Linked DNA regions of Fodinicurvata sp. EGI_FJ10296. The protein of the gene in region 2 interacts with the protein of the main gene of each other region in a pairwise test. Links are inferred from orthologs where the notes say so. Each region holds a gene or a part of one and is shown on either strand. Other genes may lie near its edges. The genes, in order: ptsN and trkA.

The links.
Region 1: the proteins of trkA (region 2) and ptsN interact in binary tests that used the Escherichia coli proteins (3 or more experiments, as listed by UniProt). The link is inferred for Fodinicurvata sp. EGI_FJ10296 from one-to-one orthologs.

The regions. Positions count from the first base shown.
Region 1 is NZ_JBFCVL010000003.1:232,956-236,133, reverse strand. What follows is about bases 159-3,012. They hold ptsN (PTS IIA-like nitrogen regulatory protein PtsN), read right to left. Parts: upstream 1,888-3,012; coding sequence 1,429-1,887; downstream 159-1,428. Other genes in these bases: rpoN (RNA polymerase factor sigma-54), read right to left, coding at 2,796-3,012; raiA (ribosome-associated translation inhibitor RaiA), read right to left, coding at 1,919-2,524; ABZ728_RS07300 (DUF1150 family protein), read left to right, coding at 752-985; ABZ728_RS07305 (Hsp20 family protein), read left to right, coding at 177-689. Outside these bases: more of rpoN, read right to left, coding at 3,013-3,178. UniProt on the Escherichia coli protein: Seems to have a role in regulating nitrogen assimilation.
Region 2 is NZ_JBFCVL010000005.1:80,116-83,357, reverse strand. Bases 206-3,123 are described here. They hold trkA (Trk system potassium transporter TrkA), read right to left. Parts: upstream 2,396-3,123; coding sequence 1,016-2,395; downstream 206-1,015. Other genes in these bases: ABZ728_RS11725 (sigma-54 dependent transcriptional regulator), read right to left, coding at 2,448-3,123; ABZ728_RS11735 (D-amino-acid transaminase), read right to left, coding at 206-926. Outside these bases: more of ABZ728_RS11735, read right to left, coding at 45-205; more of ABZ728_RS11725, read right to left, coding at 3,124-3,242. UniProt on the Escherichia coli protein: Part of the constitutive potassium transport systems TrkG and TrkH. May regulate the transport activity of TrkG and TrkH systems. Binds to NAD(+) and NADH.

The DNA.
Region 1 (3,178 bases), on a different replicon or contig from region 2:
GCCGCCGCTGCTTTGGCAAACGACGCCTCCAGCGACAGTTTGATGACGAAGATCCGTCGGTCGTGCCACCTTGGGCGGCGACGGTCAGGTACGGGCGCAGGTTCGTTCAGCGCGTCGGGTGGATTTTCCGCCGGCGGCTTCGGACCGGCTACTCGCTCGACAGAGGAGAGAGCGCCGTGAACAGGATTTCGGTATTCAACAGCCCCCTGATGGTGGGGTTCGAGCAGTTCGAGCGGGCCCTTGATCGTGTGGCGAAATCGTCGTCGGACGGATACCCGCCTTATAACATCGAACGGCTTGATGACGACCATTTGCGCATCGTGCTGGCCGTGGCGGGCTTCCGGAAAGATGAGATACAGGTTCAGGTAAACGCGAACCAGTTGGGCATCCGCGGACGTCAGATCGATGAGTCGTCAACCAGGGTATTCCTTCATCGCGGCATTGCCGCTCGTCAGTTCCAGAAGTCGTTCGTCCTGGCCGAGGGCCTGGAGGTGGTCGGCGCGGTGCTGGCAGATGGACTGTTGTCGATAGATCTCAAACGTCCGGAACCCGAGGATTCGGTTCGGACGATTCCGATCGAAGTGCCCGAGGCCTCTCCGGAATCCGCGATTGCCGAGACATTCCTCAACGGGAACGGGACTGGCCTTAACGGGAACGGGACTGGCAACGGACCGGGGGCGGCAGAGTGACGACTGCGGCAGATTTCGCTACAATCAGATCGACAGTGCAAGATTTTAGTGCGGAGGCAGATATGCAATCCCAGGATGTGAAGACGACGATGGAACTGAGCCGGCATATGTCGCCGACGGATTTCGCGGCTTATGGCACGCAGGAAATCGCCTATGTGAAGACCATCGATCAGGAGGGCTCAACAGCCTTCGCCGTGCATGCCGCGGATGGCACGCAGCTGACCGTGATGACGGAACGCGATCAGGCTTTCGCCGTGATTCGCCAAAACGATCTGGAGCCGGTCAGCGCCCATTGACGAGGAGCCTGTTTGACGCTGGCACCACAGGGCGGGTGGACGCAGTTCGTCCGTGACCCATTGGTGGCAGCGTCAGCAGTCGCAAAATACGGGAGCCGGTTGACCGTCTCGATTGCATCAGAAAAAGCCGCCCGATAAACATTCGGCGGCTTTTTTCCTATGTAACCCTTCCCATCCTCCACCCTGATCGTCCCCGACATCCATCGGGGACCCCCGAGCCGGATGCACCCGGTTCGAGTGTCACGACTGAGAGTTGCTCCACGAGGTCCCGGATCGCCAACGCGTCACTTCGTGTCGCGCTGCGCCCGGGACGATCAGGGTGTGGAACTCACCATTTCCGCTATCGATCTCATTGTGTGAATACCGTAGCGATCAAGTCGGGCGCGATGAGGAATGACGATGCGCTCCCTGGACGGCGGCGGCCGTGCCGGAGGGTCTGGCGGTCAGGCCGCGCTGGCGTCGAGTTGGGACGCGATCACGGCAAAAATCGCATCGCTCGTCTCGCAGCCCCGCAGTTTCTGGCACAAGGCGGGGTCCCGCAACAGGCGCGAGACCTTGGCGAGGGCTTTGAGGTGATCGGCGCCGGCTTTTTCAGGCGCCAGCAGCATGAAAATCAGATCGACCGGAGCGTCGTCCACAGCGTCGAAGTCGATCGGCTTTTCAAGCTTGGCAACAAATCCGTGAACACTGGTCAGTTGCGGCAGTTTGCCGTGCGGTATCGCGACACCGCGGCCGACACCCGTGGTGCCCAGTTTTTCGCGGTCCAGCAGGACGTCGAAAATGGCCCGTTCACGCAGCCCCGTTACAGTGGCGGCGTGCCGGGCCAATTCCTGCAATACCTGCTTCTTGCTGGTACCCCTCAGGACCGGGATGATGCTGGCCGGCGTTACGAAGTCCACCATAACGGCGATCCTTTCGTGGGGGACCGACTGATCACTTTGCTGCAGTCTCGGTGTCTTGCGAGCCTGAGACCTGAGGATCGACCCAACCGATATTCCCGTCCGGCCGACGATAGACCATATTCAGGTTTCCCTGTTTGGGATTGCGGAACATCAGAGCCGGCAGGTCAGCCAGGTCGAGGCGCATGACGGCCTGCGGGACGGTCAGGGTTTCGATATCCGTCGGCGTCTCGGCCACGATGACCGGATGATCCGGTTCGTTGTAGTCATCGCTTTCGGCCTCGGGCTCTGCCTCGAGGACATAGGCGTGGGCTGCCATGACCTCGCCCGTCGAACCAACGTCCCGGTGGTGATCGCGCAGCCGGCGCTTGTAGCGGCGCAGCCGCTTGGCGATCTTCTCGACGGCCTTGTCGCATGCGGCATAGGGAGCGTCGGCTTCGGCCTGCGCATTCATATGAATGTCGCGGCCGACATGCACAGCAATATCGGTCCGATAGAGATGGGCCGTCTTGGTGAAAACGACGGACGCCTGTATCGGATTGGAGAAATATTTCTCCGTAATCTCGGTGAGCTCAGTTTCCACATGTGTGCGGAGAGCATCGCCTACATCGAGCTGTTTGCCCTTGACCGTAAGCTGCATGGTCGTACTTCCAGAAGTGATGGATGAGGACGGAAGCTGTAGCGTCTTCGGTGGCCCCAGTCTCGCGGGCCGGGACCATAGGGACGCTGCCAGATCATTGTCAAGCGCGGGCGCGGCGGGGCACGGCGCCTCCTGTTCGCAGTGACGAAAACGGCATCGCCGCTCGTGTACCTTTCGCCCGGCTCGAAGAGCCGATCCGGGCCCGGTTCGCACAGGGTAAACCCAAATCGTCGGCAGGCAAACGCAAACCGGCCTGCCATCATGGCTGCCATCAAGGTCGTATCCCCTTTTCGCGGCGCCTCTGGACCGATGACGGTATGCGAAGCGCTTCGCGATACTTTGCTATCGTTCGACGGGCGATGTCGACACCGTCTGCCCGAAGAATTTCGACGATTCGATCATCCGACAGCACCGTATCGCTCGTTTCGGCGTCGACGAGTGCCTTGATCCGCGATCTTACGGCCTCGGCCGAATGAGCCACGCCGCCATCCGCACCCTGGATGGAGGAGGTAAAGAAATATTTCAGCTCGAAGACGCCGCGCGGCGTCGCCATGAACTTGTTGGAGGTCACGCGGCTGACCGTGCTTTCGTGCATGCCGATCGCATCGGCGATGTCTTTGAGCACCAGAGGCTTCAGCGCCCGAACGCCGCTTT
Region 2 (3,242 bases):
GTCAGGCTCTGGGCCTATCCGGCGTCGGTCCGCTTCAATTTGCCCTACCCGGCAATATAAAGCTCCGCGCGGTCGGATTCCGCGAATGCGACATAGTGTCCGCGCAGGGCGGACGACAGCGAACCTGGATGGCCGTTGGCAACGGGTTGCCCGTCAATGCGCGTGATCGGGGTGACATAGGTCGTTGCACTGGTAAGGAATGCCTCCCGTGCTTCCTGAGCCTCGGCCACGGAAAAGGGGCGCTCCTGGAATTCGTATCCCTCTCGGGCCGCGATCGCCAGGACCGAACGCCGAGTGATGCCGTTGAGGATGTCATTGGTGGCCGGTCTGGTCACCAGAACACCGTCCTTGGTGACGATCCAGGCGTTGGAAGAACACCCTTCGGTGACATTCCCGTCGTCATCGACCTGCCAGGCCTCGAAGGCCCCGGCGTCGGCGGCCTGTTGCTTGCCCAGTGCCTGAGGCAGCAACGCGACCGTCTTGATGTCGCGGCGTTTCCAGCGAATGTCGGGAATCGAGACGACGCTGACGCCTTCGTCGTCGCGCAGAGTGGCGGCAGGCGCCCGCGCGTTGCGTTTCGTCGTCATGACGAGCGTCGGGGCGACCCCCTTGGGGAATTTGAAGTCCCTTGGTGCGACTCCGCGGGTAATCTGCAGATATATCAGCCCGTTGTGCAGACGATTGCGGCGGATCAGTTCACGCATGACCAGCGCGAGCGCCCGGCGTGTCATCGGCGCCTGGAGGCGCAGTTCATTCAACGACCGCTCCAGCCGATCCAGGTGTCCTGCTTCGTCGACAAGACGGCCCCGATGAATGCTCACCACCTCGTAGACGCCGTCGGCGAACTGAAAACCCCGGTCCTCGATGTGGACGGCGGCGTCGCCGTGCGGAACATAGCGGCCATTGACGTAAGCGAAACGTGGCATCTTCGTCGAAGCTCCCCTTTGGCGGGACGGTTCACGGCGCAAGCCGTGTCGAAAGGCGCAGTCTTGAGCGCACTGTGTAGCCGGAGTTATCAGAAGAATTCCAGTCGTACAGCGAACATCTTCTCGATTTTTTTCACCGAGGCGCTGGCGGAAAGCAGGATCACGCGGTCATGGGGCCTGATGACGGTCTTCGGCCTGGCGATGATCACGTCGTCGCCGCGAACCACAGCGCCGATGATAACGCCCACCGGCAGCCTGATGTCCTTGATCGGCATGTTCACCAGGCTGGATGTGTCCAGGGCTTCAGCCTCTATGATCTCGGCGAAACCGTCGCGCAGCGAGTGAACAGCTTTGATCCGGCCCCGCCTTACGTGCTGCAGAATGCCCGATGCCGTTATCGCCCGGGGACTGACAACGGCGTCCACCCCCAGTCCGGTGATCAGCGACCCGTAAACGTCGGTATTGTTCACGAGTGTGACCGCGCGCTGGCTACCGTGCTTCTTTGCAAGCAGTGAGGCGAGAATATTGACTTCGTCGTCGTTGGTAACCGCCACCACGGTCTCGGTGACACCGATATTCGCTTCCTCAAGCAGTTCCGTGTCGAGACCGTCGCCGGTCAGGACGAGCGTTCGGGACAGCGTTTGGGCAATGTAGGCCGCACGATCCTCGTTCTCCTCGACGATACGCGCCGTGACCCCGGGGTAATTCGCCTCGATCTCTTGCGCCAGGAACAAGCCGACATTGCCGCCCCCGATGATCACGATCCGCCGGGCTTCCGACTCCTCGTGCCCGAAAGCGGCCATCGCTCTGCCAACATGACGGGAGTCGGCGACGAAATAGACTTCATCACCCGGAAACATCTGGTCATTGGCATCGGGTATGATGGGGCGATTCCCACGAACGATCGCCACGACCTCTATGTTCAGATCCGGAAACAGGCTGGTCAACTGGCGAAGCGGCGTGTTGATGATGGGACAATCGTCGGCACAAAGGACGCCGAGAACCCGTACCATACCGTCGGCCAGGGGGATCATCTCGAAGGCTCCGGGTACCTGAAGGCGTCTCGCGATCGCGCGGGCGACCTCGATCTCCGGCGAGATCACATGATCGATCGGAATATTCTCGCGGCTGAAAAGATCGGCCCAGATCGGCCGCAGATAAGACTGATTGCGAATCCGCGCGATCTTGGTTGGCACGCTGAACAGCGAATGCGCCACCTGACAGGCGACCATATTGACCTCGTCGCTCTGTGTTACCGCGACGAGCAGATCCGCGTCGGCCGCACCTGCCTGTTCCAGAATGGTGGGGCTTGAGGCATGACCAACGAGTGCCTGTACGTCCAGCGTGTCCGAGATTTTCTTGGTCAGCCGCGACTCACGGTCGATGACCGTGACGTCGTTGTTCTCGGTGGCAAGATACCGGGCGATATTGGCGCCGACCTGCCCGGCGCCGCAGATGACGACCTTCATGGGTCAATACCTTTGGGTGTGTTTCTGGTCGGCACATCGGTCACGAGCGCTGTCAGACCCGTTCGTCGGACTGATCCGACAGAGCCGGCGGAATGGTGCCGGGCGCCGCGGTCGACACCGTTGCCGGGTTGACGCCAAGACTTTTCAGTTTGCGATGCAGGGCGGAACGCTCCATTCCGACGAATTCAGCCGTCCGGCTGACATTGCCATTGAAGCGCGTTATCTGGGCCAGAAGGTATTCGCGCTCGAACACTTCCCGGGCTTCGCGCAGCGCCAACCCCATGATTTCGCCTCCCTTCTCCCATTTCAGGACGTCGGGTGCGATTGCGCCGATTTCCGGCGGCAGCATGTCGGCCCTGATCGCCCCGGACCCCTCCGGCCCCGCCATGATCAGCAGCCAATCCATGACATTGCGCAACTGGCGGACATTGCCGGGCCAGTCGTAGGACCTGAGCGCGGCCATTGCGTCTTCGCCGATGTCGCGTGGCGGCAGTCCCTGCATCTCGGCGTTGCGCGCCATGAAATGCCGGGCAAGCGACGGGATGTCTTCCTTGCGGTCGACAAGCGGCGGGACATGAATGGGCACGACGTTTAGCCGATAGTACAGATCCTCGCGGAATGTGCCGTCCTTGATCGCTTCGACAAGGTCCCTGTTCGAGGACGCGATTACACGGACATCGACCTCGACAGTCTGAATGCCGCCTACCCGCGTGAAACTCCGCTCCTGCAGCATTCTGACGATCTTGCCCTGCGTCACCAGCGGCATATCCGCCACCTCATCCAGCAGGAGCGTGCCGCCGTGAGCGGATTCCAGAGTCCCGGCGCGTCTGCGGTCATCGTGTTCGCT